DNA from 2 places in the Streptomyces sp. NPDC050418 genome. Region 1 is predicted to be linked to the other one. Evidence: riboswitches for the same ligand, from Rfam matches in the RefSeq annotation. Region 1 holds a riboswitch; the other holds the start of a gene.
The links. Region 1 has a riboswitch for glycine ahead of gcvP (aminomethyl-transferring glycine dehydrogenase). Riboswitches for the same ligand answer to the same signal wherever they lie in the genome.
Positions count from the first base shown of each region.

Region 2: another riboswitch for glycine. It lies ahead of gcvT (glycine cleavage system aminomethyltransferase GcvT); the one in region 1 lies ahead of gcvP (aminomethyl-transferring glycine dehydrogenase).

Region 1 is NZ_JBITIG010000002.1:647,190-651,595, forward strand. It holds gene gcvP (aminomethyl-transferring glycine dehydrogenase) at 1-1,648, opposite strand, end outside; glycine riboswitch at 1,842-1,949, opposite strand; gene ACIBI4_RS07270 (PRC-barrel domain-containing protein) at 2,109-2,480, shown strand; partial or broken gene ACIBI4_RS07275 (DNA polymerase IV) at 2,402-3,976, opposite strand; gene ACIBI4_RS07280 (MerR family transcriptional regulator) at 4,034-4,406, opposite strand, start outside.
Region 2 is NZ_JBITIG010000013.1:81,292-85,697, reverse strand. It holds gene glyA (serine hydroxymethyltransferase) at 1-333, opposite strand, end outside; gene gcvH (glycine cleavage system protein GcvH) at 347-724, opposite strand; gene gcvT (glycine cleavage system aminomethyltransferase GcvT) at 799-1,914, opposite strand; glycine riboswitch at 2,066-2,160, opposite strand; gene ACIBI4_RS28655 (AAA family ATPase) at 2,409-3,089, shown strand; gene ACIBI4_RS28650 (enhanced serine sensitivity protein SseB) at 3,159-3,935, shown strand; gene ACIBI4_RS28645 (enhanced serine sensitivity protein SseB C-terminal domain-containing protein) at 4,126-4,406, shown strand, end outside.

The DNA of each region.
Region 1 (4,406 bases):
TGAGCGTGAGGTAGCCCTGCGCCTGCTCGGCCGGCACGAAGGGGTGCAACTGGCCGAACTCGGGCCAGGTGACCGGCTCCATCTCGGTGGTCGCGTTCAGCTTCATGGTGCAGGAGCCGAGCGGGATCATGCCGCGGTCGAGCGCGTAGTCCTTGTCCGAGAGCTTGCGCAGGTAGCGCAGCATCGCGGTCTCGGAGCGGTGCTCGTGGAAGACCGGGTGCGTCAGGTACTCGTCGGAGCGCAGCAGCCCGGCGGGCAGCGCCTCACCGGCGGCGGCGTCCAGGGCCTCGATGTCACCGCTGACACCGAACGCGGACCAGACGGCGGCCAGCTGCGTACGGGTGGTGGTCTCGTCACAGGACAGCGCGACGTGGTCGCCGTCGACCAGGTGCAGGTTGACCCCGCCCTCGCGCGCGGCGGACACGACCTCGGCGGCCTTGCCCGGGACGCGCACGGTGAGGGTGTCGAAGAACGAACCGTGCACGACCTCGACGCCACCGGCCTTCAGGCCCTCGGCGAGGATCGAAGCGTAACGGTGCGTGCGGCGGGCGATGTCCGCGAGGCCCTGCGGGCCGTGGTACACCGCGTACATACCGGCCATGACGGCGAGCAGCACCTGCGCGGTGCAGATGTTGCTGGTCGCCTTCTCACGGCGGATGTGCTGCTCACGGGTCTGCAGCGCGAGGCGGTACGCCTTGTTGCCGTCGGCGTCGACGGAGACACCGACGAGGCGGCCGGGCAGGCTGCGCGCGAACTTCTCGCGGACCGCCATGTAGCCGGCGTGCGGACCGCCGAAGCCCATCGGCACACCGAAGCGCTGCGTCGTACCGACGGCGATGTCGGCGCCCAGCTCACCGGGCGAGGTGAGCAGCGTGAGCGCGAGCAGATCGGCGGCGACGGTGACGATCGCACCGAGCTTGTGCGCCTGCTCGATGACGGGCTTGAGGTCGCGCACGGCGCCGGAGGCGCCCGGGTACTGCAGCAGCACACCGAAGACACCGCGCTCGGCGATCTCGGCGGGGATGCCCTGCGACAGATCCGCGACGACGACCTCGACACCGGTCGGCTCTGCGCGCGTCTCGATCACGGCGATGGTCTGCGGCAGCGCGTCGGCGTCGACCAGGAACACGCCCTGCTTGACCTTGCCGACGCGGCGCGCGAGCGCCATGGCCTCGGCGGCGGCGGTGCCCTCGTCGAGCAGCGAGGCGCCGGAGGTCGGCAGACCGGTCAGGTCGGCGACGACGGTCTGGAAGTTGAGCAGCGCCTCCAGGCGCCCCTGCGAGATCTCCGGCTGGTACGGGGTGTACGCCGTGTACCAGGACGGGTTCTCCATGACGTTGCGCAGGATCACCGGCGGCGTGAAGGTGCCGTAGTAGCCGAGACCGATCATGGGCGCGAGCACTTCGTTGCGATCGGCGAGCGTCCGCAGTTCGGCGAGCACCTCGGCCTCGGTGCGCCCCTCGGGCAGCCCGAGCGCCTCGGCGCTCTTGATCACGTCCGGCACCGCGGCCGCGGTCAGCTCGTCGAGCGAGCCATAGCCGACCTGGGCGAGCATCTTGGCGCGGGCCTCGGCATCGGGGCCGATGTGGCGCTGCTCGAAGGGGATGCCGCGCTCGAGCTCGTGGAGCGGGATGCGGTTGGCGGTCATTACGGAGGCCTCCTGGTCGTATGCGACCTGCGAGGGGCACCACGGCGCGGGTACCCGGACGGCCTCCCCCTCTGTCATCTCAACCTGAGAGTTTCACCGGCCCGCGGCACACGTTTCCGTGATGCCCTCGGTCCGGCTTTCACCGTCGGTGAGAGCGGAAGCCGTCGACGTCCGCCCTGCTTTCCAGAGTGACCTCGTCCGTGCGGTACGGGTGCCTGAGAGATTCCGGGGAGGATTTGCTCCTTCGGCGCCTCCTGCCAGTACGTTCACCGGACTCGGAGAGCTCTCCCGCACGGGGTCAGCAGCCGTCTGCCAGCCTACCAGCGGGCACACGGCACGATTCCGCGCGTACGGCCCCTTCCTCCTCCGAGTGGCCACGCACCCGAAAGTGGCTTTTCGTAGGAAAACAGGGAATCCGCATGACTTTGTGAACCGGCTTTGCGAACCACGTGGAGGCACCGTGCAGACCGACATCGACCCGCGCAGCCTGATCGGCCGCAAGGCCTTCGACCGCAACGGCTCCAAGCTCGGCACCGTGGACGAGGTCTATCTCGACGATGCGACGGGCGTCCCGGAGTGGGCGGCGATACGCACGGGCCTGTTCAGCCGGGACGCCTTCGTCCCTCTCGAACCCAGCGAACTGGTCGAGGGCACCCTCCACGTCCCCTACGAGCGCGCCCTGATCAAGGACGCCCCCGACTTCGGCGTGGGCCGCCACCTCTCCCCGGAGCAGGAGCTGCAGCTCTACCACCACTACGGTCTGTCCCTCACCGACCCGACCGATCCCCCGCAGGACCAGAATTTCGGCCACATCGCGGGCCAGGACTCCTGACCGCGGCACCCCGGCTTCTCACTCGTCCCGCCCGGCTACTCCCCCGTATCCACCAGCGGCAACGGCTCCCCGGGCTCCAGATCGGGGTCGTCGACCCGGAACGTCTTCACCCGTCCCGGCCCCGAGTCCGGCGTCTCGAACCGCACCGTCACCCGCCCCAGACCACTCCCCTGGACCCACCCGGGCCCGAACTCCGTATGCCGCACATCGTGCCCGGCGTACCACCGCCGCTCGGCAGGCTCGGCCTCCACGGGCTCCGCGCCGGCCGGGGGCGGAGACGGCGATGCGGTTGAGGACGGCGAAGGCAGATCGTCATCACCTTCATGACCGGGATCCGCCCCCTCGGCCACCCCGTCCTCGCCGCCCGCCCGCGCCTCGGCGGCCCGCGCCTCCGCCTCGGCAGCCTGCGCCTCCGCTTGGGCAGCCTGCGCCTGGGCGAAGAGGTCCTCCTGCGTGTAGTCGGCGAGCCCGCTCACCCCGACCCCGAGCAACCGCACCCCGCCCGTCGTGTCCACCGCTTCGAGCAGCCGGGCTGCCGCTTCGCGCACCACGGCCGGATCGTCCGTCGGCCCCCGCAGCGTCTCGGACCGGGTGAGCGTCGAGAAGTCGTAGCGCCGCACCTTGAGCACCACGGTCCGCCCCGAGTGCCCGGCGGCCCGCAGCCGCTGCACACAGCGCTCGGCCAGCCGGTCCACCTCGTACCGCACCCGTACACGGTCGTGGATGTCCACGTCGAAGGTGTCCTCGACCGACACCGACTTGGTCTCCCGCTCGGCCACCACGGGCCGCTCGTCCACCGCGAGCGCCATCGTGTACAGATGCCCGCCGTGCGCCTTCCCCAGCAGCCGTACGAGCTCGTCCTCACCGGCCTCGGCGATCTCCCCCACGGTCGTGATCCCGGCCCGCCGCAGGTGGTCACCGGTGGCGGGCCCGACCCCCGGCAGGATCCGGACGGACTTGTCCGCGAGCAGTTCCCGCTCGGTCCCGGGAGTGATCAGCCGCAGCCCGTCGGGCTTGGCCTCCTCGGACGCGATCTTCGCGAGCATCTTCGACGCGGCGAGCCCCACCGACCCGGTCAGCCCGGTGACGGTCCGTATGTCGGCCCGCAGCTTCTCGCCCACGGCGAGCGCCGACGCGGTGTCCCAGGCGACCTCGCCCGCCTCCAGGTCCACGAACGCCTCGTCCAGGCTCAGCGGCTCCACCAGCGGCGACAGCTCGCCGAGCAACCGCATGACCTGCCGGCTGATGTCCCGGTACAGACCGAAGCGCGGCACCAGATACGCCGCGTTCGGCGCGAGCCGCCGCGCCTGCCCGATCGGCATCGCCGAGTGCACCCCGAACCGCCGGGCTTCGTACGAGGCGGTGGCCACCACCCCGCGCGGCCCGAGCCCGCCCACGACCACGGCTTTTCCGCGCAGACTCGGCTTGGCTGCCTGCTCCGCCGAGGCGTAGAAGGCATCCATGTCGAGATGCAGGATGGTGGGCGCGGATCTCACAGGTCCGATGCTGCCCTACGGCACTGACAACGGCCCCGGATCCACCGGGGCCGCGCGTCACACAGCGCGGTTACGGCGCCGCGCCAGCTCATCCGAGGGGTTGTGCCCGATGAGGGTCTCCCCGGTGTCCACACGCTCCCCGTGGAGCTGCGAGAGGGCCGTCTCCACATCGCGCCAGACGACACCCACGGCGATCCCGAAGATCCCCTGGCCGCCCTGGAGCAGATCCACGACCTCGTCGGGCGAGGTGCACTCGTAGACCGTCGCTCCGTCGCTCATGAGGGTCATACGTTCCAGATCGGCGAAGCCGCGCTCGCGCAGGTGCTGCACGGCGGCGCGGATGTTCTGGAGCGAGACGCCGGTGTCCAGGAACCGCTTCACGATCTTCAGGACGACGACGTCCCGGAAGCTGTAGAGCCGCTGGGTCCCG
Region 2 (4,406 bases), on a different contig from region 1:
CGAGGCGATCGCGAAGAGCGCGGCCTGGTTGGCCGAGGCGCCCGAGTGCGGCTGGACGTTGGCGTACTCGGCGCCGAACAGCTCCTTCACACGGTCGATCGCGATCTGCTCGGCGACGTCCACGTGCTCGCAGCCGCCGTAGTAGCGGCGGCCCGGGTAGCCCTCGGCGTACTTGTTGGTGAGGACCGAGCCCTGCGCCTCCATGACCGCGACCGGAGCGAAGTTCTCCGAGGCGATCATCTCGAGCGTGGACTGCTGGCGCTTCAGCTCGGCGTCGACCGCGGCGGCGATGTCCGGGTCGAGCTCATGCAGCGAGGTGTTGAGAGAGGACATGAAAGTACGGGCCTCAGCTTCCGGAGAACGCGGTGTACTCGTCGGCGGACATCAGACCGTCCTGCTCGGCCTCGACGCGCACCTTGAACAGCCAGCCGCCCTCGAACGGGGCCGAGTTCACGAGCGACGGGTCGTCCACGACGTCCTGGTTGGCCTCGACGACCTCACCGGTGACCGGGGCGTACAGCTCGGAGACCGACTTCGTCGACTCCAGCTCGCCACAGGACTCACCGGCGGTCACCGTGTCGCCGACCTCGGGGAGCTGCACGAAGACCACGTCGCCGAGCGCGTTGGCCGCGTGCTCCGTGATGCCGACCGTCGAGACGCCGTCCGCGGCGGCCGACAGCCACTCGTGCTCCTTGCTGTACCGCAGTTCCTTGGGGTTGCTCATGGCCTGAATTCTCCTGTACGCGGGGGAGTGGTGCGGGATGAGGGGTGACGAAGGGTGATGCGGCCCGGCGAGGGCTACTTCTGGCGCTTGTAGAACGGCAGCGCGACGACCTCGTACGGCTCGTGCGTGCCGCGGATGTCCACGCCCACACCCTTTGTACCGGCCTCGGCGTGCGCGGCGTCGACGTACGCCATCGCGATCGGCTTGCCGAGCGTCGGCGACGGGGCGCCGGAGGTGACCGAACCGATGACCTCGCCGTCGGCGACGACCTGCATCTCGGCGCGCGGGACGCGGCGGCCCTCGGCGATCAGGCCGACGAGCTTGCGCGGCGGGTTCTGCTCGGCGCGCTCGGCGGCGGCGGCCAGCGCCTCGCGGCCCACGAAGTCGCCGTCCTTCTCGAACTTGACGACCCGGCCCAGACCGGCGTCGAACGGCGTCAGCGAGGTGCTCAGCTCATGCCCGTACAGCGGCATGCCGGCCTCCAGACGCAACGTGTCACGGCAGGACAGACCGGCCGGGACCAGGCCGTACTCCTGGCCCGCCTCGGTGAGCGCCTGCCAGACCGTCTCGGCGTGCTCGGGCTTGAGGAAGAGCTCGAAGCCGTCCTCGCCCGTGTAGCCGGTGCGGGCGATCAGCGCGGGCACACCGGCGACCGTGCCGGGCAGACCGGCGTAGTACTTCAGGCCGTCCAGGTCGGCGTCGGTGACGGCCTTGAGGATGGCGGGGGAGTGCGGGCCCTGCACGGCGAGCAGCGCGTAGGCGTCGCGGTCGTCGCGGACGACGGCGTCGAAACCGGCCTGGCGCTCGGTCAGCGCGTCGAGCACGACCTGCGCGTTCGAGGCGTTGGCGACGACCATGTACTCCTGGTCGGCGAGGCGGTAGACGATCAGGTCGTCGAGGATGCCGCCGTCGGCCCGGCAGATCATGGTGTAGCGGGCGCGGCCGACACCGACCGTGCCCATGTTGCCGACCAGCGCGTAGTCGAGCAGCTTGGCGGCCTCGGGGCCGGTGACGGCGATCTCGCCCATGTGCGAGAGGTCGAAAAGACCGGCCTTGGTGCGGACGGCGTTGTGCTCGTCGCGCTCACTGGCGTACCGCAGCGGCATGTCCCAGCCGGCGAAGTCGGTCATCGTGGCGCCGAGCGAACGGTGCAGGGCGTCGAGTGCGGTCAGACGGGGGGCGTTGCTCATCTTCAAGGGCTCCCAGGGCATGACTGGTGAGGTCGTTCCTCCCCATCTGTCATAAACCTGAGAGGTTCACCACGCCCACACGTAGTACGGGATGTGGCTTGCACCTTGGGTGGAGCCGCACGTCACACGACGGCTCGCTTTTCAGAGTTGCCTCGTCCGCGCGGTACGGGGCCTGAGAGATTCAAGGGAGGGACTTGCTCCTTCGGCGCCCGGACCTGGGGTCCGGGACTCTCCCGCGCGGGTTCGAACGGCCGGTATGCAGTTGGCGCGCACATCATTGCACGTCCTCGGGAACCCGTCGCCCGGGGTGCGCCGGCAGAAACCGGCGGGAACCGGGCAGGCGAAAACCAGGTCCCCGTGAATTACCGACTCTTTACACTCGGGAGGGCAAAGTGCGAGGACGGTCTCCCGGTCACGGAGCACAGGAAGCGGCAGCGGAAGAAGAGGCGGAGCCCCACAGGAGGCCAGTCCCCGGTCCATCGAGGGGGAGGACGATCACAGTGCAGCACTCAGGCGCCGGCGCCTACGTCACGAACGGCGCGGCCGCCGTGCCCACACAGGCAGGGCCGAGGCGCCGCCTCACGGCGGTGCGCGACACCGGGCCGTCCGTGGTCCGCGACCTGCGCGGCAGGACCGGGCCCGACCGGCTGCTCTTCGCCCCCGGCGACCTCGTGGTCGTCTCCGGACTGCCCGGCAGCGGCAAGACCACCCTGATCCAGCGCGCGGTGCGCGCCCCCCGGCTCGACTCGCAGGACTCCCGCGACCGCTGGGCCGCCTTCATGCCGAGCTTCCTGCCGTACGCGCTCTACCGCCCCCTCGTCCGCGTCGCGCACTACGCGCGGCTGCGCCGCACGCTGCGCTCGGGCGCCGAGGTCGTGGTGCACGACTGCGGGACGCAGGCCTGGGTCCGCCGCTGGCTGGCCCGCGAGGCCCGCCGCCGCGGCAGCTCCCTGCATCTGCTGCTGCTCGACGTCGACCCGTCAACCGCCCTGGCCGGCCAGCGCGACCGCGGCCGCGGGGTGTCCCGGTACGCGTTCAGCCGGCACCGCGGCGCGGTCGGCCGCCTGGTCCGCGACGCGGAACGCGGCCTCCTGCCCGCGGGCTGCGCTTCGGCGGTCCTGCTCGACCGCGAGACGGCCGCCGCACTGCGGGTCCTCGGCTTCCGTACGGCCTGAGGCTCGGCCTGGCCCTGCGCGAGCCCCGCGCTAGGGTCGAGCCGCACATATCGAGAGGTGGGGCGCCAGATGGACGGTCCGGGGCAGGGCGAGATGTACGCGCAGGCGCAGGGCTGGCCCGCCAACGAGCTCGAGGAGGTCCTCGCGGCCTCGCTCGGCGCGGGCCCCGCCGCGGGCGCCCGCATCCTGGAGGTCCTCGGCCGCAGCTTCATCTGGGTCCCGCTCCCCAACGGCGGCGGCCGCGGCAGCCAGAACCTCGATGTGCCCACGCTCGAGCTCGACGGCCAGGCGTACGTCCCCGTCTTCAGCTCGCAGCAGCAGCTGACCCAGGTCACCGGACCCGCGATGTCCTTCACCGTCGCCCCCGCCGTCGACTTCGCCCGCGGCCTGCCGCCGCAGGCGGGCATCGTCGTGAACCCCGACGGCGCCGTCGGCATCCCGCTCCCGCCGCCCGCCGTCGCCGAGCTGTGCCGCGCGGGCCGCACCCCGCTCGACGGACCGGCCGCCGGCGGCCGCGTCCGCCTCTACGAGCCGGACTGGCAGGAGGACCCGGTCGACTTCCTGCGCGCGGCCGCCGAGGAGTTCGAGGCCATCGGCATCGTGCTCGTCGCCCGCCGCTGCCTCGCCGCGATCGAGACCGCCGACCCGGTGCTCTTCATCGGCGTCGAGCTGTCCCAGTGGGAGGGCGCCGGACGCAACCTCCCCATGGACGCGCTCGGCCGCGCGCTTGGCCGGATCACACCGCCCTGGCCGGTCAACCTGGTCCTCCTCGACGTGGCCCAGGACCCGGTCGGAGACTGGATGTCCGCGAAGGTCCGCCCGTTCTACCGCCGGGAGCACGCGTAGCCCGCGCGTGATACCGCATACACCCCGCGCCGCGCGAAATTCGTCACGGGGAGCGTCAAGTCGGTGTCAGAAGCGCCGCATAAGCTGGTTACATAGCCCGGGCCGGAACGTCGCGGTGTTGACGGACGTGACGGTGCGGGGCGTAGGGCTGCAACATCTTGAAAAAAGCGGGGCGAAGGGGCGGTCAAGAGTGAGTGCGTCGGGCACGGCTGCGGCCGGGCAGGTCGAGCACATGCTGCGCCAGGTGACACCCGGGCGGTACGACGCGTACGAGGCGCTGCTCCAGGCCGTCACGGACGGCCGGATCTGGATGCTGCTCTGGCACGGCCAGGCCGGCTCGCCCGACGCCCAGTACGGGAACATGGAGATCGACGGGTTCTCGTACGCCCCCTGCGTCACCTCCGCGCAGGAGCTCGCCGCCTCCGGCTGGAACAGGGCGCACGAGGTCGTCTCCGGTCTCGATGTCGCGCA